3 regions of the Ralstonia mojiangensis genome follow, and region 2 is predicted to be linked to each of the others. Evidence: predicted binding sites of a transcription regulator. Region 2 holds the regulator's gene; each other region holds the start of a gene.
What was found. The regulator NrdR, encoded in region 2, represses ribonucleotide reductase genes. The targets are predictions, from matches to a motif close to CACNANATNTNGTG.
Positions count from the first base shown of each region.

Region 1: a site for NrdR is predicted at 2,657-2,670, ahead of NG898_RS04490 (ribonucleoside triphosphate reductase). Genes of this name have one in related genera too.
Region 3: a site for NrdR is predicted at 4,529-4,542, ahead of NG898_RS00330 (ribonucleoside-diphosphate reductase subunit alpha). Genes of this name have one in related genera too.

Region 1 is NZ_JAMXHU010000001.1:929,337-939,355, reverse strand. Features, by position in the region: gene murI (glutamate racemase) at 1-521, shown strand, start outside; gene NG898_RS04500 (dicarboxylate/amino acid:cation symporter) at 580-1,857, opposite strand; gene NG898_RS04495 (DHCW motif cupin fold protein) at 2,228-2,569, shown strand; gene NG898_RS04490 (ribonucleoside triphosphate reductase) at 2,706-4,769, shown strand; gene nrdD (anaerobic ribonucleoside-triphosphate reductase) at 4,766-4,942, shown strand; gene NG898_RS04480 (anaerobic ribonucleoside-triphosphate reductase activating protein) at 4,905-5,618, shown strand; gene NG898_RS04475 (Crp/Fnr family transcriptional regulator) at 5,623-6,300, shown strand; gene NG898_RS04470 (putative zinc-binding protein) at 6,321-6,710, opposite strand; gene ubiT (ubiquinone anaerobic biosynthesis accessory factor UbiT) at 6,722-7,147, opposite strand; gene NG898_RS04460 (U32 family peptidase) at 7,144-8,028, opposite strand; gene ubiU (ubiquinone anaerobic biosynthesis protein UbiU) at 8,040-9,056, opposite strand; gene NG898_RS04450 (hypothetical protein) at 9,102-10,019, opposite strand, start outside.
Region 2 is NZ_JAMXHU010000003.1:762,783-772,801, reverse strand. Features, by position in the region: gene NG898_RS15785 (type IV pilin protein) at 1-99, opposite strand, end outside; gene NG898_RS15780 (pilus assembly protein) at 114-4,079, opposite strand; gene NG898_RS15775 (pilus assembly PilX family protein) at 4,143-4,787, opposite strand; gene NG898_RS15770 (PilW family protein) at 4,781-5,737, opposite strand; gene pilV (type IV pilus modification protein PilV) at 5,737-6,372, opposite strand; gene nrdR (transcriptional regulator NrdR) at 6,543-6,992, opposite strand; gene glyA (serine hydroxymethyltransferase) at 7,127-8,374, opposite strand; ZMP/ZTP riboswitch at 8,509-8,637, opposite strand; gene ydfG (bifunctional NADP-dependent 3-hydroxy acid dehydrogenase/3-hydroxypropionate dehydrogenase YdfG) at 8,776-9,528, shown strand; gene ybgC (tol-pal system-associated acyl-CoA thioesterase) at 9,598-10,002, shown strand; gene tolQ (protein TolQ) at 9,999-10,019, shown strand, end outside.
Region 3 is NZ_JAMXHU010000001.1:68,847-78,865, forward strand. Features, by position in the region: gene NG898_RS00315 (phosphocholine-specific phospholipase C) at 1-1,790, opposite strand, end outside; gene NG898_RS00320 (hypothetical protein) at 1,827-2,021, opposite strand; gene NG898_RS00325 (alkaline phosphatase family protein) at 2,052-4,082, opposite strand; gene NG898_RS00330 (ribonucleoside-diphosphate reductase subunit alpha) at 4,730-7,702, shown strand; gene NG898_RS00335 (ribonucleotide-diphosphate reductase subunit beta) at 7,819-9,027, shown strand; gene NG898_RS00340 (M14 family metallopeptidase) at 9,181-10,019, shown strand, end outside.

The DNA of each region.
Region 1 (10,019 bases), on a different contig from region 2:
AGAGCCGTGTGGTTGGCGTGCTCGCCACCGAAAGCACGCTGCGCAGCGAGAAATTTGCACGCCTGCTGGCGGCTGCCTCCGGCGATTGCAAGGTGCTGAGCCAACCCGGTTACGGCCTCGTCCCCCTGATCGAGCGCGGCGATACCCACTCGCCTGCGGTGCTCGAGCTGCTGCAGGCCTATCTGCAGCCGATGCTGGACGCGCATGCCGACACGCTGGTGCTCGGCTGCACGCACTACCCGTTCCTGGAAGACGCCATCCGCGAGATTGCGGGCGACCGGCTGACATTGATCGACACCGGTCACGCCGTCGCGCGCCATCTGGGCCGCACACTGGCAGCAGCGGAATTGCAGGCATCCGGCCAAGCCGCGTCGCCACGCTTCATGAGCACCGGCGACGTGCTTCCGCTGCAAGCCATGGTGGCTGCATTGCTGGGAGAAGCGCCGATGGCACAGCGCGTCGATATTGGCGATATGCCCCTGAGCCCAGCCGTGGCATCGCTCGCTTCTCAACCGGAATAACGCCGCTCAGATACAACAACGCCGCCCTGAAAGGCGGCGCTGTCATCTTGGCCTAAGGTCAGCCGACGGTCGGCTGCACTGCGGTTTCTGCGGCCTCTTCCGCCGCTTCCTCTTCTGCCGGCTCATACTTCGCCACCACGGCCGTGGCCAGGCTGTTGCCGATCACGTTGGTGGCCGTGCGGCCCATGTCGAAGAACTGGTCGATGCCGATGATCAGCAGCAGACCCGCTTCCGGCAGGTGGAACATCGGCAGCGTGGCCGCCACCACCACCAGCGAGGCACGCGCCACGCCGGCCATCCCCTTGCTCGTGAGCATCAGCACCAGCAGCAGGGTGACCTGTTGGGTGAAGCTCATCTCGATGTTGTAGGCCTGTGCGATGAACAGCACCGCAAACGCCTGATACATCATCGAGCCGTCCAGGTTGAACGAATACCCCAGCGGCAGCACGAAGCTCGAAATGCGCTTGGGCACGCCAAAGCGGTCGAGCGCCTCGATCGTCTTCGGGTAGGCGGATTCGCTGCTTGCCGTAGCGAACGCCAGCAGCGTCGGCTCGCGAATCAGCCCCAGCAAGCGGCCCAGCGAACGACCCAGCAGCAGGTAGCCGACAAAGAACAGGATCGCCCACAGCAACGCCAGGCCCAGGTAGAACTCGCCGATCAGCTTGCCGTAGGTCCACAGCACGCCCACGCCTTCCACCGTGATGGCGGCGGCCATGGCGGCAAATACGCCCAGCGGTGCGAAACGCATCACGTAGTCGGTAATGCGGAACATCAGCTTGGTCAGCTCTTCCAGGCCACGGCCGATCACGCTGTCCATCGGGTTCTTCATGGTCGACAGCGCAGCGCCGAAGAACAGCGAGAACACCAGGATCTGCAGGATCTCGTTGGTGGCCATGGCTTCCACGATGCTGCGCGGGAACACGTGCGTGATGAAGGCCTTGAGGGTGAAGTCACCGGTCTTCAGGCCCGACGTGGCCGACACGTCCGGCAGGGCGAGGTTCATGTGCACCCCCGGCTGGAAGAAGTTGACTAGCAGCATGCCTAGCGCCAGTGACGTAGCCGATGCGCACACAAACCAGATCATCGCGCGCAGGCCCACGCGACCGACCGAGCGGCCGCCGCTCATGCTCGCCAGGCCCGTCACCAGGGTCGAGAACACCAGCGGTGCAATGATCATCTTGATCATGCGCAGGAAGATGTCGGTGATGATGCTGAAGTACGAAGCGATGTCCTTGGCCGCCGCAGCGTCCTTGGCATATTCGTGGCAACCCCAGCCGACGGCAATGCCCAGCAGCATTGCCAGCCCGATATGGGAGGTCAGACGTTTGGTGTTCAAGACTTTCTCCAAGGAATATCGTGGCCGGAGGGACGGCGCGCGACAGACGCGGATCTCATGGGGCCAAGGGCCGGCCCAACTTCGTCACGCTTTGTAAAAAGCGACGATATTAGAGAAGCGCATGGCGATCTTTATGTCGATGTTGCATGGCACCATGCAATTTCTGCATACATTGATATGGTGCCGTTGACACCCTGCTGCAATGCCGCACGGGCAGTGGAACCAGCCGGTGAGAGGCGGATTGTTGAGCCGCACGCAATGCCGTCACGGCGTACCAACAAGCGCCGTTTCCAGCACATCAAATGCGACGCCTGCACCACGTCAGCCGCTGATACCATCATCGACTTACGCTACCGACCGGAGTCCCGCGATGAAAATGGCGCCGTTTGCCTTCGGCACGACCGACTGGTCCGCCGTTGAACCTACCGAACACACCGGCGAGACCGGCATGGCGATCTGGCGCACCCGCTACTTTGGCGACGAACCGAACCGCATCCGCGTGCGCATGGTCGAGTACACGCCCGGCTACCTGGCTGACCATTGGTGCAAGAAGGGCCATATCCTGTTCTGTCTGGATGGCGAACTGGAAACCACACTGGAAGATGGCCGCAAGTTCACCCTCACGCCCGGCATGAGCTATCAGGTGGGCGACGATGCTGAAGCCCATCAGTCGTACACCAAGAACGGCGCCCGGCTGTTCATCGTCGACTGACAGCGACACGACCATTCTGCGTCGCAAATGACCCCGGTTGACCGGGGTCAAGCGATTTAAGAATCAAGGTCTTTAGGGCTCACCGACCACAATATGTAGTGCTAGTCTGGCTCCATACCACTAGATGGAGTACCTCATGACGGGCACACAGGTCACCAAGCAAGTCACCAAGCGCGACGGTTCATTGGCTCCGTTTGACGCGCAAAAGATCCGCCAGGCCATCGCGGCAGCCGGACAGGCCACCGGCGAATTCGACACCGTCGAAGCGCAGCGCCTGACCACGGGCGTGCTCGAACATCTCGCCTCGCTCCCCTGCCCCGGTATCGAAATCATCCAGAACTGCGTGGAAGAGGTGCTGGTCGACGCCGGCTATTGGCGCACCGCGCGTGCCTACATCGTCTACCGCGAGCAGCACGCCCGGCTGCGTTCGCTCAAGCACACGCTGGTCGATGTCGAGAGCACGATGGACGAATACCTCGAGCAGCGCGACTGGCGGGTCAATGCCAACGCCAATCAGGGGTACAGCCTTGGCGGCCTGATCCTGAACGTGGCGGGCAAGGTCACGGCCAACTACTGGCTCTCGCATGTCTACAGCCCCGAGGCGGGCGCAGCGCATCGCGAGGGCGACCTCCACATCCACGATCTCGACATGCTGTCGGGCTACTGCGCAGGCTGGTCGCTGCGGCAGTTGCTGACGGAGGGATTCAACGGCGTGCCGGGCAAGGTGGAAGCGACGCCACCGCGGCATATGTCCGCAGCCATCGGGCAGATCGTCAACTTTCTCGGGACGCTGCAGAACGAATGGGCCGGCGCACAGGCGTTCAGTTCGTTCGATACGTACATGGCGCCGTTCATTCGCCGCGACGGGATGTCGTATGCGGGGGTCAAGCAGTCCATGCAGGAGCTGATCTACAACCTGAACGTGCCGAGCCGCTGGGGGACGCAAACGCCATTCACCAACCTCACTTTCGACTGGACTTGCCCAGCGGACCTGCGCGAGCAGATTCCGTACATCGGCGGCGAAGAGATGCCCTTCACCTACGGCGATCTCCAGCCCGAAATGGACATGATCAACCGCGCGTACATCGAGGTCATGATGGCGGGCGATGCAAAGGACCGCGCGTTCACGTTTCCGATTCCCACCTACAACATCACGCCGGATTTCGATTGGGAGCACCCCAACACCACGCTGCTGTTTGAGATGACAGCACGCTACGGGCTGCCCTACTTTCAGAACTTCCTGAATTCCGATCTAGAGCCACACATGGTGCGCTCGATGTGCTGCCGCCTGCAGCTGGACCTGCGTGAACTGCTCAAGCGCGGCAACGGGTTGTTTGGCTCGGCTGAACAGACCGGTTCCATTGGGGTGGTGACGGTGAATTGCGCGCGATTGGGTTATCTCTACGCGGGCGATGAGGCGGCGCTGCTGGCGCGGCTTGATACGCTGCTCGCTCTCGGCCGCGACGTACTGGAAGTCAAACGCAAGTTCGTCCAACGGCTGATCGACCAGGGGCTGTATCCGTACACGCGCCGCTACCTGGGCACGCTGCGCAACCACTTCAGCACGCTCGGCGTGAATGGCATCAACGAGATGGTGCGCAACTTCACGCACGATGCCGACGACATCACCACGCCATTCGGTCACGCCATGGCGGTGCGCCTGCTCGACCACGTGCGCCAGCGCATGACCGAATTCCAGGAAGCAACGGGGCACCTGTACAACCTCGAAGCCACGCCCGCAGAGGGCACGACCTACCGCTTCGCCCGCGAAGACCGCAAGCGCTGGCCGGGCATCCTGCAGGCCGGTACGACAGAACAGCCGTACTACACCAACTCCAGCCAGCTGCCCGTCGGCTACACGGACGACCCGTTCGAAGCACTGGCGCGCCAGGAAGCGCTGCAGAGCAAGTACACGGGCGGCACGGTGCTGCACCTGTACATGAACGAAGCGATCTCCTCGCCGCAGGCGTGCAAGGAACTCGTTCGGCGCGCGCTCGCGAACTTCCGCCTGCCGTACATCACCATTACCCCTACGTTTTCAATCTGCCCGAAGCACGGCTACCTGTCCGGCCATCACGCGTTCTGTCCGAAATGCGATGCAGAACTGCTGGCTCAGCAGCCTAGCGGCAAGTGCGGCTGCACAACGGCGGGCACTCCAGGTTCTTCCACCCACCTCCATCACGAAGGAGCCTCCGTATGAGCACCGTTGCACACACCGCTAACCTCACCGTTGCACTCGACGACAACCAGCGCACGCGCTGCGAAGTCTGGACCCGCGTGATGGGTTATCACCGGCCCGTCAGCTCGTTCAACATCGGCAAGCAAGGGGAATTCTGTGAACGCCGCTTCTTTGTTGAAGACCGCGCCCGCTGAGCTACCGCACTGCCCGCCGCCGGCCATCGGCGGCCTGGCACCGTTTTCCAGCGTCGACTGGCCCGGGCGGCTTGCGGCAGTGGTGTTTGTGGCCGGCTGCCCGTGGCGCTGTCATTACTGCCACAACCCGCACCTGCAAACGCGTGCACGCACGCTGGATTGGGATGATGTTTTCGCGTTTCTGCAGCGTCGCGTTGGGCTGCTTGATGCGGTTGTCTTTTCCGGCGGTGAACCGCTGAGCGAGCCGCAACTGCCGCAACTGATGCGCGACGTGCGTGCGCTGGGCTACAAGGTTGGCCTGCACACCGGCGGCATTTATCCGGCGCGCCTGGCCGACGTACTGCCGCTGGTGGACTGGGTGGGGCTCGACATCAAGACCAGCGCACCGCGCTACGATGCGCTCACAGGCCGCCGCGGCAGCGCTGCGCCCGTCGATGCTTGCCTGGATCTTCTGCTGCACAACGGCGGCGCATTCGAGTGCCGCACCACGTGGCACCCCGACTGGCTGCCCGAGCCGCAGCTTCTTGCGCTGGCGCAAAACCTCAGCCAGCGCGGCGTGAAACACTACGCATTACAAGCCTACCGAAGTGCCCCCGGAACCCCGGCCATCACGCTGCCCAGCGAGGGCACCCAGCGCGCATTGGCCGCCTGTTTTTCTTCTTTCTGTTGCCGGTGACACCATGCAAGACCCCCTCAATGTGGGCGATCTGCTCAAGCACAGCCCGCTGTTCCTGGACTTCGACGACGATGACATGGCTGTGCTCACGCGCGACAGCCACGCAGTGCGCGTGTTGCGGCACGACTTCGCGTTTCATCGTGGCGATCGTGCCGATGGTTTCTATGTCGTGGTGGTCGGCGCGATCAAGCTCGTGTTGCCGGGCGCGCACGGCCAATGCAAGGTCATCGAGTTCTTCGGGCCCGGCGAGTGCTTTGGCGAGCCCTTCATGTTCCTGAACCGGCCCTACGCCGCAGATGCGCAAGCCATGGAAGACAGCCTGCTGGTCTGGATCGACAAGCGCGCCATCGACGATGCACTGCACGTGCATCCGCGGCTTGCGCGGCGGATGCTCGCGGGGCTGTCCTCGCGCCTGCACACGCTGATGTGCGACATCGAAACCGTGAACCTGCAAAGTGCCAATGAACGGCTGATCGGGTATTTGCTCTCGCTGCCGCGCAAGTTTGACCGCACGCGATTTCCATGCAGCAAGAGCCTTGTCGCGTCCAAGCTGGGGCTGGCGCCGGCCACGCTTTCCCGCACGCTGCGGCAGTTGATTCGCGACGGACTGATCCGCGTGGAAGGCCGCGAGGTTGTCATCCCGAACACCACGGCGTTGCAACGTCAGCTCAGCGCGGGATAAAAGCGGGAAGCCAATGCAGATCAATCGCCTGCGGTGTCGAGGCGATGCTGGAGCGTGTTGACGGCGTTATCCACCAGCGCGGCGGCGGCAGTCAATTCATCGTCGCTGCAATCGGCGTGATAACGCTTCTTGGCGCCGCACCGGTTGAGCACGAGGTGAATGTCCGGCGCCACGCCCGCCGTTGCCAGGCAGGCCTTGACGCACGCCAGCGCGCAACCGTCGAGCCCGAGAATAGGCCTCCCGCTGCGCGCTGTCTTGACGAGCGCGCGCACCCCGCCGCCGACACCGCTGATGCAAGACATCTCTGCCCTGCCTGCACGGTCCAGATCGACGGCCAGGCGGTTTGCCGCTTGCGCCACGCTTGAACAACCCGAGCATGCATAGACGAGCGGCAATGCACGTGATGACATGGCACCCCTCGCTACCGCGATTGCCAACGTGCAAGCCACGCCGGGCGAGCAGCCGCATCGAGCCAGTTCTTGACGATCAGCCCAAGCTCCGTGTCGCCCGCAATCTTGAGGCGGCGCTGGAAAAACAGCGTATCTGCGTCGGCAGTGCCACGAATGAGCGCAACGAAATCGCCCACGCCGGCACGCAACTCCAGTTCGGGTTCTGGGCTTGAAGCGGAAAGCGTGTGGAACGCTCCACCGCGGCAGCAAAAGCAGGCGCGCAGGCCGAGATCTTCTACGGTGATGGCAAAGCGCCGCCCTTCCAGTTCCGGGGGCGGCGTGAGCCAAGACAGGCGGCGAGCCAAATCGAGCCCCATCACGAAGGGAAACGACGTCACTGGTGCCGGCAGGCGGCGCGCCATGCGAACAAGCACTTCGGGTGGGCGCAGTCGCGTCATTGCGGCGCCTCCAGCCATTCAATGCCTGACTGCCCGTGCCAATAGCCGTTGCAGCGACCGATGCCCTCGGGCGGCTGCACGTCTTGCACGGGCAGACCTAGGCGCAGGGCATCCAGTGCAGCCACGGCGTCCAGCGTGCCTTGCGATTGCGGGCTGACACGCAGCACCTTCACGCCCAGCGCAGACAGCGCGGGCGCCTGATCGAGAATGTCGAGACATTGCCCCGATTGCGTCTGGATACCGTTGATGGCGAGAAACTCCTGCCCTTCGCGCGTGCGCACGGCCAGGCCATCCGGATGCTCGATGCAGCGGAAGCCGCAGTCGTCCTTGTTGAGGCGAAAGTGCCGCGCCGTAAAGCAGCGTGCAGAAAATGCCAGCGGCAAGCGCCCCCACACCATCGCTTCGATTGCCAAGTCGGCAGGCCTCTCATGCATCAGATCGGCCAGTGTGGTCTGGCTCATCTCCAGCGGCATGACCGCACGCACGGCACCCAGCCCGGCCAGCCATGCCAGCGTCGCGCCGTGATACGCGTTGCAATGCGGTCCTGCAACGAATGGCCGGCCGTTCAGCAACCGCACAGCGCCAAGCTCGCCGGCTTCGACCATCCAGTCGTCCTGCTGACATTGCTTGCGCAACGCCTGTGCCTCGGCACTCGTTTCGATGAGCGTGCGCGTCGATAGCACCACCGATTTGCCCGCCTCGCGCAGCATGGCCGCGATATCGAGCCAGTCGTCCGCCCGCAATTCGTGGCGGCGGCTGCAGACCGTCTCGCCCACGTAGACGATGTCGACGGGGCTGGCGGCGACCTCCGTGTAAAAGTCGAATGTCTGTAGCCGCGGCCAGTAATACAGCAGCGGACCAAGCGAAATTTCGTAGGACATGATGTGCCTTTCTATTTCCAGGGGCGATCAAACGCGCCTTGCGTGACGTGCGCGCCTTCTGCGTGACGCACGAGTGCCGCCTGCCAGTCGGGCTTGACGGAGAAGCGCGCCGGGTCCGCCTGTGCCGCATCCAATGCGGCGCGCAACGTAGCCACTACTTGCGCAACGTACGCCGGACTGCGCTGGCGCCCCTCGATCTTGATTGCCGACACGCCCATGGCGATCAACCGGGGCAACAGGCTGAGCGCATTGAGGCTCGTGGGCTCTTCCAGCACGTGGTCGATCTCGCCGTCGACGAGGAATCGCCCCTTGCACAGCGTCGGATACCCAGCCGGTTCGCCCGGTGCGTATTGGTCGATCATGATGTTGTTCAGGCGTGCATCCAGGCTGCCGTCGCGCTCCACCCAGCGCACCGCATGCGCTGGCGAACACACGCCCTTGTTGTTGGGCGAATCACCCGTGGCATACGACGACAACAGGCAACGCCCTTCGGCCATCACGCACAGACTGCCAAAGCCGAACACCTCGATCTGCACCGACGTCTGCTGGATCACGCGTTCGACTTCGGTCAAGGTCAGCACACGCGGCAACACAGCGCGGTGGATGCCGAACTGCTCGCGCATCAGCTCGATGGCGCCGGCATGCGTGGCCGAACCCTGCACTGACAGGTGCAGCCGAAGGTTCGGATAGCGGTCGCGCGCATAGGCCATCAAGCCAGGGTCGGCCAGGATGACGGCATCGGCGCCCAGCATGTAGGCGGCATCGACGGCCATGCGCCACTCGATGGCGCGGCCCGGCTGCGGAAACGTGTTGATGGCAAACAGCACCTGGCGCCCTTTTCGATGCGCATATTCAACGCCAGCGCGGATGTCACTCTCGGTAAAGTTCAGGCCGGCGAAGTTGCGTGCGTTGGTCGCATTCTTCAAGCCGAGGTAGACGGTGTCGGCCCCGGCCTCCACGGCCGCCTTGAGTGCGGCCAGGCTGCCCGCTGGCGCCACCAGTTCAATTGGGGAAGCGTTCTGTGTCATGGCGGCCAGTCTGCGACTTGTCCGCCAATGTGGTTTTGCGTTCCGTCAACCGGGCGCAAACGCTCGCGAGACACGGCGAAACGTCAGCAGCGCCCGGCACAGCATCGCACCCAGCCACACGTGCGACAGCGCGAACAGCACGCCGGCGATCACCGCCATTCGTTGAGGTTGCAACGGCACCAGCAACAGCGCCAGCAACACGAGCAGGAGCAGGCGGGCATGCCAATGCTGTTGCCGCTCGCCGATCAACGTTTGCATAGCCGGCAGCCGCACATGCCGCGGCACCCGCCTGCGCAGATGCATCCAGATCATGAACGGGATGATCTTGCCGAGCATCGCGTTGACAGGCAGCACGCCGCCGCCCACGAGCGCCAGCACGCCCATCTCCCACGCGACGGGCCAGTCTGCTGGCAGCCAAGACGCGGTCAGACCCAGCACGGGAACCACCAGCCAAGCGACGGAAGCCGCCAGCCACAGCCGCCAGCCCGGATCGTGCCGACGGCGCGCGCTGCGCACTGCCTGCGCGCCCACCATCGCCAGCGCTGCCACGGCGAGCCAGCCCCACGATTGCCAAAGCACCGCGCCGCGCCCGACGCCCCGCAGACTGCCAATGATCAGCGGCGCCCACAGCCACCACGGCATCAGCCGATGCCAGCGCTCCGGCAAACGCCGCGTCTGCCAGAACATCGGCAACACTGTCGACGCCACGCCCGCGACCAACGTGGCCAGCCAACCGCCGAGGCCCCAGCCGACATGCAGAGCCAGCAGGCCGGGGGATAGCGCAAACCATCCGCTGGCCAAGGCCGTGGCAAGCGTCGCGCCGCTCGCCAGCGTTGCCAACACGGCCCAGCCGATGCGGCGCAGTGTTCGCACCGTCGCGTGCGTGGCGCGCGTCTGCACCACGCGCATGCCCGCAAGGACGATCAACGCAGCGGGCACGGCCAGCAGCGGCGCCCCCATCCA
Region 2 (10,019 bases):
GCCAATGATGGCCAGGATGGCGACGATCGCGACCACGATCATCAGTTCTACCAGCGTGAAGCCCCGCTGGCGGAAAACGAAGGAGCGTTGGAGTTGCATGTTGGCGCCTTCCATCAGTTCAGCGTGAAGTTGCGGACTTCGCGCCAACCGGCACGGCCGCGTCGCTGCGTAATCTGCGTGACCGAACCGCCCGAGCCACCCGAGCCATTCGAGTTGCCCACCGTCAGACCCTGGGTACCCGACGAGAGCACGATCTTGGTCTTGGTTTCGACCGTGCCGCCCACCGAGTCGCGCGAAGCATTGGCGATGGAGATGACGATCAGCGACGGTGCACCGAGCAGGCCGGTGGACGATTGATAGCCAGTGGTCGTGCCACCCAGCGGCATACCGGTCAGCACATTCAGCGCATAGCTGCGGCTACTGCCGTTGTTGCCGCACGCGTCGCCGCCAGTGAGCGAGTTGAAGTAGACCACCCCGTCGGAAGCCACTGCCGCTGTCACCTGCTTTTCCGTGTTGTCAGGGAAGTCAAGCACCCAGCCGGGCTTGCGAGGGCTGGCGTAACCCACCCCGGCGGCACCTGTTGCGTAAGCAACGCTGTATGACTTGCCATCCGACGATGCGGTTGCCGTCAGCTTGTTGAGCTTGCTGCGGTCCGTGATGTAGTTGGTGCTACCACCGTCGTCATAGATGCCGTAGAAGCTGTTGTATTGCGTCGGCGTTCCGGTATCGGAGGTTTCGTAGTACTTGCCGGTGCCAAACAGGATCATGTAACCGCCAGGCGCATAGACGATCTGGGGTGCCATGGTGATCGGCTGGTTCCGGCCGGGCGTGCTGTAGTTGTCGGTTGCGGCAAACAGCGGTTTCTTTGTTGTGCCGCCTCCGTAGGCGGGCAGGGCGGTGGAGGTCTCGTTCCAGGTCGTGCTGTCGCCCGAGAGTACGAACTTCCACAGGTTGCCCTGCAGGTCGCCTGCGTAGGCGGCCATGGCACGGCCATTGACGGCCGGCACGATGGCTGGCGTGGAAAGACCATTGGCCGTGGTGTATGGCGGCGTACCACCCGGGATCGGCGTGACGATCTTGAAGTAGTTGGTGTTGCGCTGCCAGGCCGTCCCTGCCGGCTTGTCCAGTGACAGGAGGAAGAGCGCTGCCGGCGCGTTGGCGTTGTAGCTGCTATCGACCGCGTTGGAGTTCAGGCCGTTGCCGACCATCACGAACCACTTGTAGATCGGCACATTTGGCGTCTTCGACGTGTCCGTGCCAGTCTGCAGTTTGACGATGAGCGGAGTGCCCATCACGTTGCCCATGTCGGCGTCGTCCTTGTCGGTGAACTCCCACAGCACGTTGGAGGCGGTGAAAGAGCCTCCCTTGGAGCCCGTCGGGTCGGTCACGTCCAGGGCGTACACGCCTTGAGCCCCGCCGCCGAAACCGCCCGTCAGAACTGTTCGCCAGTTGCCGTTGACTTGCGCTTCGGCAGCGACGGGTGTGGCATCCACGAAAAGCCGGTGGGCGTAAGCGGTGGATGTCAGCTGGTTCAGGCCCGAGAAGACTGCGTTCGGTACGTAGCCAAAGACTTCTGCGCCGGTGTTCGCGTTGAAGCCGTGCACCATGCCATCGTTGGCGCCCACGTAGATCATGGGCGTACGGCCGTTGTACGTGCCGGTGAACGTCGTGTATCCCGTATCCGTGATCGCGCCCGATGGGTCGCTCACATAGGTCGGCGCAGAGCCGATGATGTCGCCCAGGATGCTGTTGCGCGCGCGGAAGATACCGCTCGAGTTGACCGAGCTGTTTTCCTTGCTTTGGTCGCCCAGCAAGTAGTTGAGTCGATTTTGCCCGTTGCCATCGTTGGTGCCGTTACTAGGACTTGTGTTGAGCAACGTTTGCTGACTTTGCGAGATGTTCGCCCAGGCGAGGGTCACACCCTTTCCGGTGTCCGAGTTCGTGGTGAACACTGAGCGGCCGGTGTATTTGGTACCCGACGTACCGCCGTATGCCGTGGTCAGCAAGGCGCCAGCTTCCCACGCGGCCTGCGAGCTGACCTGCACGTTGGTGCCGTTCAGCGTGAGCTGATACGCCGCAAGACGTCCGTTCCACTTTTGGTCGAAGCCAGGGGCGTACACATAGGTATTGTTTCCGGAGCCGCCGGTGATGCGCGCACTCGACAGGGCAACGCCCGACAGCGTCCCGGCGTACGAAACGATCTGCGCGAAGATGTTCTTGATGGCGGCGATCATCGTGGCAGGCTGGCCACCCAGGAACCAGTTGTACGGAATGTTCGAGCCCGTCGGAGCCGCTTCCCATTCAGTGTTGTTGTTGACCACCGTGATGCCGTCCGGACCAAACGTCTTGAACGGATTGCCGTCGTTGTTGTTGTCTTGGAAGCCGCCGTACTTGGCTGCGAGAAAGAACTGGCTCTGGCGTTGCGTTGCTCCTACCGTGCCGTTGCCGTTTTCGTTTACGTCGATCACGAACGTCGTGACGCGGGCCGTCGGCATGTCGGGGCGGAAGCCATAGGTGTGCGCCCAGTAGGCGACGCCCGCGAGGTAATACGAAGCCCAATGCGACGTCGCGTGATTAATGTCGCCGAGGTTGGTAAACGACGAGCTGAGCGGGTTGCTATTGCCAGCGGCCGGCGTATTGGTTTCCAGCGCGCCAACCTTGTTGGTCCAGGCGCGAACGTCAAAGTTATCGTAGGAACTGACCGCACGAGCGGGGTCACCCTGGCCGGTGACCTGGTTGCCGGGGATGTAGTGATCCTCGTGGGTGTTGATGTCTCCGATCAGGAACGCGTAGTTGCGTTGGCAACCGCTCAGCATCGGGTCGGTATCCCAGGTGCTGTAGACCGGGAAGTTGTCCGAATACGTCGAGTTGGGCAAGCCTGCGACCGCTTCCGGCGTGGGGCCTTGCTTGAACTGGAGGTAGCGGATGCTCTCGTAGAACATTTCGCTTACCGGGTCATACGTCTTGTAGTTGCCGGTGGGGTTGTCGGTGGGGCCGCCCAGATAGCCCATCGGCTGACCGGAGAGCTGCGCGCTGGTGCGGCCGAACTTGTTCAGGTAATTAATAACGCCGCTGGTACCTTCGGTCGCGTTGAGCGGGTTGGCTGCGAAGATGCCGGTGACAGGATCGAACTCCGGGGCTGGGTTGGTGATCGCATTCAGGCTGGTGTCGACAGCGGTTGACCCGACGTACTTCATTGGCGCGCGCAACACACCGCCGTAGCGTTCGTCCTGATCCAACGATGTATCGTTGGTGCTGTCGTTCAGATATCCAAAGGCAGCAAAGCGCATGCGATCGGCATTGAGCTGCATCTGGCCGACCGGCTTGTAGTTGCCGTTGTAATTCAGACAGAGATCGGTGCGTGTGGAGCCTTCGTTGCTATCGCAGACTTGCACCTGAGCGCGGAATGAGCGGCGCTCTGTCAGGTTGCCCTTGCGGTCGTACTGGTCGCCGTAGCCTCCGGGGTTGCTGCAACTCGTGCTGCTGTAGTCCTGATCGGCAAAGAAAATGTGGTTGCCGCACGAGACGATATACAGCGTCGAATAGCTGAATGGCGTGACCTTGTTCGGCGCACTCACGTTGCCCGAGCCGTTGATACTCTTGACCGGAAAGTAAGAGCCGCTGCGGAAGAAGTCATCGCGCAATACCGCGCGCTGCAACACAGTTTGAGACTTGGTGTCGACCACTCGATCGCCACCAGTCAGTGCCATGCGGAATTCATCAATGGCCGAAGAGGCGGCCCAGTTCATGAAGTTGCCCGAGAAATTTCCCGAACACTCGAATGACGAGTTGGCCGCACCGGAGATCACGAAGTAGCCGTTCGTGGCATCGTAGTTGTAGCACTTCGTAGCATTGAAATAACCCAGGTATGTCTGGGTCTTGTCGTAGGCGCCACGATACGCTGCGCCCGTCGTCGGAAATTCCACCGACAGCGAGAGCATCAGGTTCGGGTGCACGTTCTGGCTGCGCCCATACAGCGGGACAGTGGAGATCGCCACGGTCGGCACGCTGTTAGCCGCGCCCATGACCGAAACCCAGCCCATTGCAAAAACGGCCAGCAAGCCGCGGATGATTTTCATGGTGTTCAGCCCCCCGAAAAGGCTTTGTTTTTTTGCCATGTTTGTCGTGTCGCCCCGTGCTGGTCAGCCCGGTGCATCGGTCTTGCGATAGACCGACTGCAGCATGACCTGTGCCCCCAGATTGGGCCCCCAACCGACTGCTGTGATGCGATAGAGGAAAGTGGCCGGCCCCTGCACATTCCCGCCGATTGTTCTGTCCGGCAGGATCTCAATGATGTAGCGCGGTTTTTGTGCGGGCAGCAGGCCCGTACCCGTGGGGAAGGTCCGGCCAGTGAAGTCGCCGAAACCCACGGTCTGCGGCGTGCCTGATGCACTCCAGCTCACCGTGTTCCAGACGCCGGTGGCGCCATCCGGGGCTGGTTGACACAGCCCCTGATAGGGCGTGGCCGTGCCAGGGCCGCCGGTGTTGCAGCCGCTGCCAGGAAAGCCAGTGGCTTTGGTCGGATCGAAGATCGCCGATCGCGTGTTGGTGGCGCTACCGTTGCCGGCCGATGCGTTCTGGATGTCGTATTCAGCGTCGCGCAAGGCCGCCTCGGCCGCCTGGAAAGCGATGTCCGTGTCGCGCTGGTTTCGGCTCATCCGCTTGGAGTCGATGGCCAGCCGCGCGCCGCCGATTGCCAAGAGGGTGATGACCAGCAGCATCACCAGTGCAGTGATCAACGCGAAGCCCGTCGAACGCCCTCGAGCGCGAGTGGAGATCATCAGCATGACGGATCCCCCGAGAAGCAGGTCATGTAGTTGCGCGTTTGGACCGTGGCGGTAAAGAGCCGGCGCGCCATCTGCGTGTTAGCCGTGGCTTGGTAGGTGCCGTCGCCGTAGGTGTATTGCTTGCCGAACAAGGTGAACTTCTGTGTGCCGCTGCCAACGTCTGCACTGGCGTTATCTGCACGTACTACGAGCGCCACCTTGACGGCGTAGACGTTCTGCCAGTCGGTCGTCGACATGTCAGTGGCGCGTTTGAACACGTCCGGTACCGCGTCGCCGTCTACCGATACGCCATACAGAAACTGCAGCGACTCCACGCCCGGCACCAGTTGCTGAGTGGCGAAGGTGGCCGTAGCGGCGCCTGTGCTGTCGCGCTGTCGGAACTTGCAGGCGAGGTACGGACCAGTGCTGTCCGTCTGAATGAAGAATATCGACAGGCCACGCTGGCTCGCTGCCAGGTCAATGCTGGTGGGGGAGGCGACGCCTTGGCCGGAACAGTCCACCATCGAGTTGTCCGGCACGGTCGGCGCTGCGGCGGTGCCTGAACCGAAGAAGCGGACTTCCAGCGCATCGTTTGCCGTGTCGACCATTGTGGTGGTACACGAAGCGCTGACAGTCTGTGAAAGCGATTCAACGTCGCCCGGACTGTTGCAACCGTCCACCCCGCTAATCATGGGCGGGTCGCTTTGAGCAAGCTGGATCATTCCACCGCCCGACGTATTCGGCGGCGAAAACGCCGTTTGCCGAAGGGCTCGCGTGATGACGCCGAGGGCGAATTGTCCGCGCTCTTCCAGGTTTGAGCTGTCGTCGATGGTCGTGTAGGTCGAGCGCGTCATCAGATAGAACGACACGGTCGCCACCAGCACCAGCAGCGAGATCACCAGGGCGACCATCAGTTCGATCAGCGAGAAGCCGCGTACATGAGCGATCGAACGAAAGGGAGGGCGACGCATCACTGGCCTCCCGTATCAACAACGACGACCATCTGCGGATTTGACGCCACCGAGCTGGCCGCATCTGCTGCGTTGGCTGCGGCGGCGCTGGCTGACAAGTCCTTGTTGGAGAAGCGCGAGACCCAGCCCATCTTGATCACGACCGGCGATGTGGCCGCCTTATCGCAGTTCCATCCGCTGAAACCGCCGGTAGTGGAGTAGGTCACGGTGTCACGGCAAACGACTGCGCGGCCGCCCGGCAGCGCGCCCTGAACGGCGCTTGCCCACTCGATGACATCGAATTGTGCGGCGGCGGCGGCGCACACGGCGCTGCCCGACGTGCACCCACAGTTAGTTGCGCCGGTGGCGCAACTCTGCGCATAGAAATTGATCGCGGACGTTCCGCTGGCGCTTTGGGTATCGATGAAGTACGGCGAACTGGCTGTGCTCAACGTGCCCGAATTGGCCCGCATCCGATCCGCCATATTCGACGCCAATTGCAGGGCCAGCGTGTCATACGCTCCCTGCTGCGTGAATCGATACGACTTGATTAAAAGATTGGCGACACTCAGCACGCCGACGGCCAAAATCAGCACGGCGATCAATGCTTCGAGCATGGTGAAGCCAAGCGCTTTCCCCGGCAAAGCGTGGCGCATGGTGACTCCCGCAAATTGTTCCGACCAACTATTTTTTTAATGCTTCTTTCGTCACTTATCCGGGCATGGTACGCCAAGATTGTGACAAAGTGCTACTTCTTTACTTTGACAGCGGATTTAACCGAAATTTTGGTCGGAACGCTAGCTGGAGCAGCGAGGAAGAACAGCCTCTATTGGCGGAATTCGTCGAGCATGTCGCGAAATTCCGACACATCCTCAAAACTCCGATACACCGACGCAAACCGGATGTACCCAATCTTGTCCAGCCGCTTGAGTTCGCGCATCACCAGCTCGCCCACGCGGTCGCTGCCGATTTCCTTCTCGCCGTGGCTGAGGAGTTTTTCTTCGATGCGAGCGATGGCCTCGTCGATGGCCTCGGCGGAAACGGGGCGCTTGCGCAGCGCCAGGCGCATAGAGTCTTTGACCTTGTTGCGGTCGTAGTCGACGCGGCTGCCGTTCTTTTTGACGACGGCCGGGAAGAACAGCTCGATGCGTTCGTAGGTCGTGAAGCGGCGGTCGCAGGATTCGCAGCGACGGCGGCGGCGTACGGTGTCGCCTTCTTCCGACATGCGGGTATCAATTACCTGGGTGGCCGCGTGGCCGCAAAAAGGGCATTTCATGCCGGTGGTCTCCTCGGCAACCTCAAAGAACGCACTGCGCTAAAAGAACAACGCCGCGATGGCCCCTCATTCATTTCGGGGCGCATCGCGGCAGGGTACTACGTGGCCGGAAGATCCGGCCATCGGCGGATGCCTTAGGCGTAGACCGGGAACTGCTTGGTCAGCTCAGCCACCTTGGCGCGCACGGCGGCGATGTTCGCTTCGTCGTGCGGGTTGTCCAGCACGTCGGCAATCAGGTGGGCGACCTTCACGGCCTCCGCTTCCTTGAAGCCACGCGTCGTCATGGCCGGCGAACCGAGGCGCACGCCCGACGTCACAAACGGCTTTTCCGGGTCATTCGGGATCGCGTTCTTATTGACGGTGATGTGTGCGTCACCCAGCACCTTCTCAGCTTCCTTGCCGGTGATTTTCTTGGCGCGCAGATCGACCAGCATCACGTGGCTTTCGGTGCGGCCCGACACGATGCGCAGGCCGCGGGCCATTAGCGTTTCGGCCATGGCGCGGGCGTTCTTCACCACTTGCTCTTGGTAAGCCTTGAACTCCGGCGACAGGGCTTCCTTGAACGCCACCGCCTTGCCCGCGATCACATGCATCAGCGGGCCGCCCTGGATACCCGGGAAGATCGCCGAGTTGATGGCCTTTTCGTGTTCAGCCTTCATCAGGATCACGCCGCCGCGCGGGCCGCGCAGGCTCTTGTGCGTGGTCGTCGTCACAAAATCAGCGTGCGGCACCGGGTTCGGGTACACGCCAGCGGCGATCAGGCCGGCGTAGTGCGCCATGTCCACCATGAAGTAGGCGCCGATCGACTTGGCGATCTTGCCGATGCGCTCGAAATCGATGCGCAGTGCAAATGCCGATGCGCCCGCGATGATCAGCTTGGGCTTCTTCTCTTGCGCCAGGGCTTCGAGCGCGTCGTAATCGATGTCTTCCTGCGCGTTCAGGCCGTAGCTAACCACGTTGAACCACTTGCCGCTCATGTTGAGCGCCATGCCGTGCGTCAGGTGGCCGCCTTCGGCCAGGCTCATGCCCATGATCGTGTCGCCCGGCTTGAGCACGGCGAAGAACACGCCCTGGTTGGCCTGCGAGCCCGAGTTCGGCTGCACGTTGGCGGCTTCCGCGCCAAAGAGCTGCTTCACGCGGTCGATGGCGAGCTGTTCCACCACGTCCACATATTCGCAACCGCCGTAGTAACGCTTGCCGGGGTAGCCCTCGGCGTACTTGTTAGTCAGTTGCGACCCCTGCGCGGCCATCACGGCCGGGGAAGTGTAGTTCTCGGAGGCAATCAGCTCGATGTGGTCTTCCTGACGCTGATTTTCCTTCTGGATGGCGGCAAAGATTTCGGGATCGATCTGGTCGATCGTATAGCGGCTGCGTTCGAACATGGCGAGTGTCTGGTCTGAAACGAAACGGAAATGGCGGAGATCGGGCGAGGCGTGGGGAAACATGCGCGCGGCTTGAACGACTGCGCCCGGTATTGGCCGATTGCAGTGGGTGTCCAAGTCACCCTGTGCTTCCCATTCGCTGCCCAGGCGAGCGGCAGGCGCCGTTGTGCATGACGCCAGAAACCTTGCGCTTCCTCGTGGTCGCTGCCCACATGTCGAAGCTGCGGAAGCAGCTTCAGGATTCGCCAGTCGCGCAAGGTGGAATGGTTGCCCGCGAGTGTACGACAGCCCCATGGCCGCCGCAAGAAGCGAGCGTGCAGACACGCACATTGCGGTGCAATACGGTCCGACGCTTCAGGTAAACTCTGATCTTTCGCTTTTTTAGGCCCGGAGACTCTTCCATGATCGTATTCGTGACCGGCGCAACCGCCGGGTTCGGCGCGGCCATCGCGCGGCGTTTCGTGCGAGAAGGCCATCGCGTGATCGCGGCAGGCCGCCGCCAGGACCGTCTCGACGTGCTCAAGGCTGAATTGGGCGACGCCGTGCTGCCGTTCGTGCTGGATGTGCTGGATGCCGATGCCGTTGCGGCTTTGCCGGGCACATTGCCCGAGGGCTGGCGCGAAGTCGATGTGCTGGTCAACAACGCTGGTCTGGCGTTGGGTCTCGAACCCGCCCAGCGCGCTGACCTGACCGATTGGGACCGCATGATCGGCACCAACTGCTCCGGGCTGGTTCATATGACGCGTGCGCTACTTCCTGCCATGGTCGAACGCAACCGCGGTCATATCATCAATATCGGCTCGATTGCCGGGACGTACCCGTATCCGGGCGGCAACGTGTATGGCGCCACCAAGGCGTTCGTCCGCCAGTTTTCGCTGAACTTGCGCGCGGACCTGACCGGCACGCGCGTACGCGTATCGAACGTTGAGCCAGGCCTGTGCTCCGGCACGGAGTTTTCCAACGTGCGTTTCAAGGGCGACGATGCCCGTGTAGAGAAGGTCTACGAAGGCACCGAGGCGCTCACCGCCGACGACATCGCCGAGGCCGTCTACTGGATGGCGGCGCTGCCGGCGCACTTCAATGTCAACGCGATGGAACTGATGCCCGTTTGCCAGTCATTCTCGGCCACCAGCGTGACGCGAGGCATGGCCTGAATTCCAGCGCAAGCCCTCGGCCGGTCGGTGGATGGCTGGCCGTCACTTGCGTCTTGGTAAAATTACCCGATGGCTTCTTTTGACTGGAACCTGCGCGTGTATTGGGAAGATACCGACGCAGGTGGCGTAGTGTTTTACGCCAACTATTTGAAATTTTTTGAGCGCGCCCGCACCGAATGGCTGCGCGCGCTTGGGGTCGACCAGCAGGCGCTGGCCGACACGACCGGGGCCATTTTCGTGGTGCGTAGCACCGCCGTGGACTACCGCGCGCCAGCACGCCTGGATGACCTGCTGCAGATCCGTTCGCGTATGGAACGGGTCGGCTCCGCGTCGGTCCAATTCGCCCAAGAAGGCTGGCGCGGCGACGTTTTGCTCGCATCAGGCACGATTCGTGTTGGATGTGTCGACCGGCTCACTTTCCGGCCGACCCCGATTCCCGCTCCCGTACTCGCAACCATCAAAGCCGCCGCATGAATCCCGTCGAGGTCACA
Region 3 (10,019 bases), on a different contig from region 2:
CACAGGTCGTATTTGCCCTTGTCGGCGGTGAACACGTCCCACGCATCGTCGAGCATCTTGCCGGGCTCGACCGCATAGCGGCGCGGCACGCGGTCCAGATGCAGGCGGTCGTACACGTGGAAGACGGCGGCGGCCGTGCCGGTGTTGCTGAAAATCAGGCGCAGCGCGCGGTTGGTGGCGTCTTCGCGCGCGCTGACGTGCAGCTCGTACGGCAAGGCGCGCGAGGGGCGGGTGCCGGTGGCTTGTGTCGGCATCTGCTGCGCCGTCACCGAGGGCAGTGGCACTTGCGGCTGCAACCCTTGCGCGGTGCGGATCGAGTCGGCCGTCGCCTTGTCGCGGCTGGGCAGCGTCGGCAGCGTCTCGTTGTTCGGGTTGACGAAGTTGAAGGCACTGGTCAGGTCGCCCAGCACGGCGCGACGGTATGCGCTGATGTTGGTTTCCTTGACGTTGAAGCGCAGCTCCAGGAAACGCAGCACCGACGTGTGATCGAACGCCTGCGAATTGACCCAGCCGCCGCGGCTCCACGGTGAAACGATGTACATCGGCACGCGCGGGCCAGGGCCATACGGGTGTTGGTCCGTGTGGTATTCACCGGCCGTGCTGACCGTCGATTTGCCGGCCAGCACGCCATTGTCATAGGCCGGGGCTGCGGGCGGCGGTACGTGGTCGAAGAAGCCGTCGTTTTCATCGAAGTTGATGAACAACACGGTCTTGCTCCACACGGCCGGGTTGGCGGTGAGTGCGTTGAGCACTTCCTGCGTGTACCACGCGCCCTGCACGGGGCTCGACGGGCCGGGGTGCTCGGAATACGTGGCCGGCGCCACGATCCACGACACCTGCGGCAGAAGGCCTGCGGCGATGTCGTCCTTCAAGGCCTGCAGGAAGCCGCCGTCGGGCATGGTGTTGCCGACACCCTTGATGAGCGGGCTGACGGTTTCGTCGGCCGGCGTGTACGGCGGGAACGGCGTGCCGTCGGCCAGGTTGCCGCGTGCGGCGTTGGCGTCGCGGTAGGCCTTGAAGCCGGCGAGCGGGTTGTCGGTGAAGTTGTCCGGCATGTTCTGGTAGACCTTCCACGACACGCCGGCAGCCTGCAGGCGTTCCGGGTAGGTCTTCCAGTTGTACGTGACGCCGGCGTCGAGGTGGTCGCCGCTGTTGTCGATGACCGGGCCGCCCGCAGCGCCGGTCGGATCGTTCGTGCCCGTCCAGTGGAACAGGCGGTTGGTGTTGGTGCCGCCGTGGAACGAGCAGTGGTACGCATCGCACAGCGTGAAGGCGTTGGCCAGCGCGAACTGGAAGTCCAGCTCGGCCTGCTTGTAATAGCCCATCGACTGCGTCTGCTTGTACGTCGGCCACTTGCTCATGCGGCCCAGGTCCCAGGCGTTCTGCGCATCGGGGTAGCTGTGGGGCGTGCCCGAGACGCGCTGCGCGTTGCCGGCGCTGCTGTCGAGGTAATACGGCAGCACCGTGCGGCTCGGCCCGCTGCTTGGCACGTAGGTCTGCTGCCAGACGTTCAGGCCACCGGCCAGCGGGATGGGGAAGCGGTCGCCAAAGCCGCGCACACCTTGCAGCGTGCCGAAGTAGTTGTCGAACGAGCGGTTCTCCTGCATCAGGATCACCACGTGTTCAACGTCACGCATCGTGCCGGTGGCGTTGTTGGCGGGAATCGCCAGCGCACGGCGGATCGACGGCGGGAAGGCGGCGAGCGCGGCGGCGGAAATCGCCCCCGTGCTGGCCATCTTGAGGAAGTTGCGGCGGCTGCCGTTGTTGGCGTGGTTCGTGTCGGAAGTCATGTCGGTCTCAAACGCAAGTCGATGGGAAGCCGCGCGTTACGGAGCGCAGTGCAGGGTCGGCTTGTTGGCCGGCGGCTGGCCGGGTTGGTCGGGCTGGGCGGCGCCGGGGCCCGTGCTCGGCGTGCCGTCGTTCGAATCGCCGCCGCAGGCCGACAGCGACAAGGTGGCGGCGCACAGCAGCACGGCGGCCAGCCGGTGCGGCCGCGCGAGAGGGTGGATGAAGGGCTTCATGAGCGGTCTCGTTCGGGTTGGGGGAGGGGATCAGGGGTTCAGCGTCGACAGCGGCTGGTGCGAGCCGTTGATCGTCTTGAGTTCGTCCAGCGTCAGGCGGCGCGTCCACATGGCAAGGTCGTCGTAGGCCATCACGCCCTTGAGCGAGCCCGGGTTGTTGGGCACGTAGTTGTGCGTGGCGTCGTCGTTCAGGCCCCAGACCTTGGTGGCCAGGCCATTGAGCTTGGTGACGTCGGTATTGGCGATGGCCTTGTCTTCCACCTTCTGCACGCCGAGTACCGGGTCGAGGATGTAAGCGCTGAAGCGCTTGGCCTGCGCGTCGACCGAGAGGGCGAGATAGGCCCACTGGTTGGCGCTGAACTTCATGCCCTGGATGTCGTCGCGCTTGCCGCCGCTGCCCAGGTTGAAGCGCACTTCGCAGCCGCCCCACAATCCGATGGCGATGCCGGCATTGGAGCCGGAGTAGTAGTCCTTGTTGGCGAGGATCGGCTCGCCCGTGCCGTTGCCCTGCGTGCAATCCGACTTGAACCAGAAGCCAATCGTGAACTGCGGGCTCTGCGCAATGTCGGCGCCGTTCTGCGTGAGCTTGTAGGCGTCGATGCGCGAATCGACCGAAAGCGCCGTGCCGCCAAACGGGTCGGTTGCCGCAGAACCGCCGTCGGTGCCTGCCACCCACGGGCCGATCGTCGAACTGGCTTTACGGTCAGTCGGCGGCAGCGGATCGAAGCTGTAATACGTGGCCAGGCCGTTGGTGAGCGACGTCGCCAGCGGCGTCGGCGCAACGTAGGCGATCTGCGCAAGCATCGACACCGGCACGTTGTTGCGCACCAGCGTGTAGTTGATGCGGTAGATGCCGCTTGCGGTGGCGATGTTGCTGTCGGTGTACTGCGTGGCCGTGGCGGGCAGCGTGGCAACCGGCTTGCCGTCGCGCAGCACGGTGATGGGGCCGCTCGCCGCTGTCGGGTTCTGCCAGTTCAGCACCAGCGAGGCGTTGTACGCGCCCACAGTGCTCTGGACGTTGCGCACGCCGATCGCGTTGGCGGTGAGCGCCGCGCCATCCAGCTTGTGGGCGGTAGCCGGCACGGCGGCGTTCAATTGCGCCAGCACGGTCGGCACGATGTCAGCCTCGCTCGGCAGGGCCGCCAGCGTGGCTTCCGACGTGGGCGCGGCCATGCCGTTCTTGCCGAGCACCGGATTGACGCTCTTGTTCAGCGCGATGAAGGCGGTGCGGTTTTCCAGCGTCGGCGCCGACGTGGTGGCACCCGTGGCATCCAGCCCGTGGCTGGTGGTCACGACGACGAGCCAGTCTTCGTTCGGGTTGGCGGTGCGGCGCTGGGCGATAGCGGCTTGCAAGGTGCCCAGCGCCTGATCGACGTTGGCCAGCGCAGCCGCGTACGCATCGCTTTGCAGGCCCGAGGCCAGCGCAGCGGCTGCCGGCGCCGTGTATTGCGCGAAGACGACGTCGTAGCCGGACTGCACGAGCTTCACGCTGTTCTGCGTCACGCAGGTGTCCACCTGGGCGCAATCGACGAGCGTGTCGAGATTGCCGGCTTGCTGATCCGCCTTGAGCAGCGCGGGCAGCGTGGCCGAGCTGACGGCGGCGCCCAGGCGTTGCGTGGTGCCGGCCGCCTTGGCGGCGCTGCGCGTGTAGCTGAAGACACTCGGGGCGGCCAGGGTGGTGACGGTGTCGTCCATCACGCTGTGGCGGTTCTGCCAGGTGCCGGTCAGCACGGTGGCCCAGCTTGGCGTGTCCAGCGGCGGTTGGGCGGAGGTGGTGCCCAGCGCGCCGCCAGTCGAAGCCGGCATCACCGCCAGGGCGCCCAGGTTCGGCAAGCTGCGCTGCAGGAGCGCGCTCTGCACCTGCGCATAGGTGGCACCGTCTACGCCGACTAGCAGCACTTTCTTGCTGGCGCTGGTGGTCGGTGTATCCGTGTTGCCCTGATTGGCGATGGGGCTGCTGTCGCTACCGCCGCATGCGGTCAATGTGGTCGCCAGCGTCGCGGCGACGGTCGTGCTCAGCGCGGCCGTCAGCAGGCGGCGCGCGGGGTGATTCCAGGCCATGTCGATTTCCTCGGTCGTTGTACGCAGCGATGTGTTGCCGCTGTGATTGCGCTCCCTGCAATGCGACCGAAGCGTAGGGTTGGGGCCTGTCGCTCAAGTGACAGCCGCGGCAAGAATGCTGATGCCGCTATTCGGATTTCTTGAGCGGGGGAATGTGGAGGAATGCCCCGGGGCGCGGCACGCGTGCACCGGTGCAGTGCGCCGCACACATGCCCCTACCGTGGATGAGGTGACGTCTATTGAACTTGCAGGGTCGATAGAAAGAATTATTCTGAAGAGACGGTCATTGCGACGCCGCACGCCAGTCCCGCCGACCCGTTGTGCCGCCTGGGATCGCGGGTTTGCGGCACTGCATTTGGGTTGAGAAAACCCTCCTTCGACGCCATCTGTCAAGACTGGTCTTGTTTGATCGATCCACTATACTTAGGGCCAATCCCGGGGTAACACACTAGATATAGTGGTGACTTTCCGGGATTCTTATTTCGGCGCCACGCGGGGGCGGGCGTACGGCGGGTCAAGCCGACGCTTGGGAGCTGAGAAAAGGCAAGGGTCTTTTCCGTCTCATTTCTCCGCATGGCGCAAGGGTTCGCCAAGGGTGTTTCACCCGTCGGCGAGCCAATAAAACGAACGGTTCAACAGGAGTCCACATGCAGACGGCCCAACCAGAAATCCACTCCGGCACCGCCAATCCCTCTCAATTTGCGCAAACCGCTGGCGGCACGGCCGCTGCCCCCAGCACTGGCTACGCGGACTACAAGATCATCCGCCGTAACGGCGCCGTGGTGAGCTTCGAGCCTTCGAAGATCGCCGTGGCCATGACCAAGGCCTTCCTCGCCGTGAATGGCGGGCAGGGTGCTGCTTCCGCGCGTGTGCGCGAGCTGGTCGACCAACAAACGCAGAACGTCGTGCGCGCTCTGCTGCGCAGCCGCCCGAACGGCGGCACGTTCCATATCGAAGACGTGCAGGACCAGGTGGAACTGGCCCTGATGCGCTCGGGCGAGCACGACGTGGCCCGCGCCTACGTGCTGTACCGTGAGCGCCGCGCCCAGGAGCGCGCACAAGCCGGCGAAACCCAGCAGCAACCGGCCTTCATCGGCCTGAACGTGACCGACGGCGGCATCACCCGCCCGCTGGACATGGCAGCGCTGCGCAACGTGATCGTCTCGGCCTGCGAAGGTCTGGGCGAAGCCGTGGACCCGGAGCCGATCCTCAAGGAAACGGTCAAGAACCTGTATGAAGGCGTGCCGATGACGCAGGTGTACGACTCGGCCATCCTGGCCTCGCGTACCCTGATCGAAAAGGACCCGGCGTACAGCCAGGTCACGGCGCGCATCCTGATGCACACGATCCGCCGCGAGATCCTCGGCGAAGAAGTCACGCAAGCCGAAATGGGCGCGCGTTACATCGACTACTTCCCGCAGTTCATCAAGCGCGGCATCAACGCCGAGCTGCTCGACGACAAGCTGGCGCAGTTCGACCTGGCCCGCCTGGGCGCGGCGCTGGACGCCTCGCGCGACTTCCAGTTCAACTACCTCGGCCTGCAGACGCTGTACGACCGCTACTTCCTGCACATCAACGAAACCCGCATCGAGATGCCGCAGGCATTCTTCATGCGCGTGGCGATGGGCCTGGCGCTGAACGAAATCGACCGTGAAGCCCGCGCCATCGAGTTCTATCAGCTGCTGTCGTCGTTCGACTTCATGTCGAGCACGCCGACGCTGTTCAACTCGGGCACGCGCCGTTCGCAGCTGTCGTCGTGCTACCTGACCACCGTGTCGGATGATCTGGACGGCATTTACGAGGCACTGAAGGAAAACGCGCTGCTCTCCAAGTTTGCCGGCGGCCTGGGCAACGACTGGACCAACGTGCGCGCACTCGGCTCGCACATCAAGGGCACCAACGGCAAGAGCCAAGGCGTGGTGCCGTTCCTGAAGGTGGTCAACGACACGGCTGTGGCCGTGAACCAGGGCGGCAAGCGCAAGGGCGCTGTCTGCGCGTACCTGGAAACGTGGCACCTGGACATCGAAGAATTCCTGGAACTGCGCAAGAACACCGGCGACGACCGCCGCCGCACGCACGACATGAACACGGCGAACTGGATTCCCGACCTGTTCATGAAGCGTGTGATGGAAGGTGGCGAGTGGACGCTGTTCTCGCCGTCCACCTGCCCGGACCTGCACGACAAGGTTGGCAAGGCATTCGAGCAGGCCTACCTGGGCTACGAAGACAAGGTCGCGCGCGGCGAGATCAAGCTCTTCAAGAAGATGCCGGCGCTGCAACTGTGGCGCAAGATGCTGGGCATGCTGTTCGAAACCGGCCACCCGTGGATCACGTTCAAGGATCCGTGCAACATCCGCAGCCCGCAGCAGCACGTGGGTGTGGTGCACAGCTCCAACCTGTGCACGGAAATCACGCTGAACACGAACGACAGCGAAATCGCCGTGTGCAACCTGGGTTCGGTCAACCTGGTCGCTCACCTGATCAAGCAGGCGGACGGCAGCGTGGTGCTCGATCACGAAAAACTGAAGAAGACCGTGCGCACGGCCATGCGCATGCTCGACAACGTGATCGACATCAACTACTACGCGGTCAAGAAGGCACGTGACTCCAACCTGCGCCACCGTCCGGTCGGCATGGGCATCATGGGCTTCCAGGACGCGCTGCACGTGCTGCGTGTGCCGTACGCCAGCGATGCAGCGGTGCAGTTTGCCGATACCTCGATGGAAGCCGTGTGCTACTACGCCTACTGGGCGTCGACCGAGCTGGCTGAAGAGCGTGGCCGCTACAGCAGCTACAAGGGCTCGCTGTGGGATCGCGGCATCCTGCCGCAAGACTCGCTCAAGCTGCTGGCCGAAGAGCGCGGCGGCTATCTGGAAACGGATATGTCGTCGACGATGGACTGGGACAGCCTGCGTGGCCGTATCAAACAGTTCGGCATGCGCAACTCGAACTGCGTGGCGATCGCCCCGACGGCAACGATCTCCAACATCATCGGCGTGTCCGCTTGCATTGAGCCGACGTACCAGAACCTGTACGTCAAGTCGAACCTGTCGGGCGAATTCACGGTGGTCAACGACTACCTGGTGCGCGACCTGAAGGCACGCGGCCTGTGGGACGAAGTGATGGTCGCCGACCTGAAGTACTTCGACGGCTCGCTGGCCCGCATCGACCGCATTCCGCAAGACCTGCGCGACCTGTACGCAACGGCCTTCGAAGTGGAGCCGACGTGGCTGGTGGAAGCTGCCTCGCGCCGCCAGAAGTGGATCGACCAGGCTCAGTCGCTGAACATCTACATGGCCGGCGCGTCGGGCAAGAAGCTGGACGACACGTACAAGCTGGCGTGGCTGCGTGGCCTGAAGACCACGTATTACCTCCGCACGATCGGCGCCACGCACGTCGAGAAGTCGACCGTGTCGCGCGGCACGCTCAATGCGGTGTCGTCGGGTAGCGATGCGGGTGGTATGTCGGCTGCAGGTGCATCCGGCGTGACTTCGGCCGCACCGACCAGCGCACTGGACGCCGCAGCTGCCACTGCGCAGGCCATGCCGGAAGCCGAAGGTGCCGTGTGCACGATGCGCCCGGGCGACCCCGGTTTCGAGGAATGCGAAGCCTGCCAATAAGTCAAAACAGTGTCTGAGGTTGCTCCCGCGCAAGCGGGGGCGCCGTGACCTGAACGACACTGGACTCGCGCTCCAAAAGAGCGGGAGCGACGAGCAAAGAATTAGGAGAAACACATATGCTGAGCTGGGACGACGACGTCAAACCTGCCGCACAACCTTCGGCTGCACCGCAGCCGGTGTATCAACCGCAGCCGCAACTGCAAACGGCCACCGCTGACCAGGGCGGCGTGCTGCCCCCGTCGGCTACGCAGGCCGCCGGCACGGGCATCCTCGGCAACAATCCGAACGCCGCTGCCGCACAGAGCAACCGCCGCGTGAACGCCGCCGACAAGCGCGTCATCAACGGCGCCACCGACGTCAACCAGCTGGTGCCGTTCAAATACAAGTGGGCCTGGGAAAAGTACCTCGCCGGCTGCGCGAACCACTGGATGCCGCAGGAAATCAACATGTCGCGCGACATCGCGACGTGGAAAGACCCGAACGGTCTGACCGAAGACGAGCGCCGCATCATCAAGCGCAACCTGGGCTTCTTCGTGACGGCCGATTCGCTGGCTGCCAACAACATCGTGCTGGGCACGTACCGCCAGATCACCGCGCCGGAATGCCGCCAGTACCTGCTGCGCCAGGCGTTTGAAGAGGCGATCCACACGCACGCGTACCAGTACATCGTTGAGTCGCTGGGCCTGAACGAGGCCGAGATCTTCAACGCGTACCACGAAGTGCAGTCGATCCGCGACAAGGACGAGTTCCTGATCCCGTTCATCGACACGCTGACCGATCCGTCGTTCAAGACCGGCACGCCCGAGAACGACCAGAAGCTGCTGAAGTCGCTCATCGTCTTCGCCTGCATCATGGAAGGCCTGTTCTTCTACGTCGGCTTCACGCAGATCCTGGCGATGGGCCGTCAGAACAAGATGACCGGCGCTGCGGAGCAGTACCAGTACATCCTGCGCGACGAGTCGCTGCACTGCAATTTCGGTATCGACCTGATCAATCAGATCAAGCTGGAGAACCCGCACCTGTGGACGGCCGAGTTCAAGGCTGAGATCACGGAGCTGTTCAAGAAGGCTGTCGACCTGGAATACCGCTACGCAGAAGACACCATGCCGCGCGGCGTGCTGGGCCTGAACGCACCGATGTTCAAGGGCTACCTGCGCTTCATCTGCAACCGTCGCTGCCAGCAGATCGGCCTGGACGCGCTGTTCCCGAACGAAGAAAACCCGTTCCCGTGGATGAGCGAAATGATCGACCTGAAGAAGGAGCGCAACTTCTTCGAGACGCGCGTGATCGAGTACCAGACCGGCGGCGCGCTGTCCTGGGAGTGATCTGAGCCACGGGCTCGACCCGCATCAACGCAAACAGGCGACGCACCACGCGTCGCCTGTTTGCATTTGGGGCGATCGATTCACGTGCGTGCGATTGCGCCGCACCTGTCAGGCGTGGCAGGCTGCGGCAACCACTGCACCCGGATTCCCGCCATGACGGTCGAAGCTTTCTTCTCGCAGACCTACGATGAAGCCCGCGGCAAGTTCCTCGCCGCTGCGCAGGCCCGGGGGCTCCGCATCGAGCGCCACCTGCTTCCGGATGTGGTTGGGCCATCCGGAGAGCAGCTTTCCATCGATACCGCGCTGCTTGTGCCGCCGCAGGCGCAAACGCTGTTGATCGTCACCTCCGGCGTCCATGGTGTGGAGGGGTTCTGCGGCTCCGGCTGCCAGACCGGCCTGCTGCAAGACGAAGAACTGTTCGCGCGGCTGGCGGCTGCCAACGTGGCGCTGCTGATGGTGCACGCGGTCAACCCGTACGGCTTTGCACACTTGCGGCGCGTGAATGAAGACAACGTTGACCTGAACCGCAACAGCGTCGACTTTGCGGAGGCCGCTTCCGCCAATCCGGCCTACCTGGAAGTCGATCCGCTCTTGCTGCCGCGCACGTGGCCGCCCAGCCAGGCGGATCAGGCAGCGTTGCAGCACTACATGGTCACCCGCGGCGAGAAAGCCCTCCAAGACGCCGCAACGAGCGGCCAGTATCGCGTGCCAGACGGCATGTTCTACGGCGGCAGCGCGCCGTGCTGGAGCACGCTGCAGATGCGCGGGATCGTGTCGCGGCATGCGGCCGGCATGTCCCGCCTGGTGTGGATCGACCTGCATACCGGGCTCGGCCACTACGGCCACGGTGAGAAGATCTTCAACAGCCCCGATCCAGCCGAACTGGAGCGCGCCATGCGCACCTGGGGCGCCGATGTTCGGCCGATTGCCGCCGCCGGTTCGGTCTCTTCGGTGGTCAAGGGCGATCTGGTCGGCATCGCATACGAACTGCT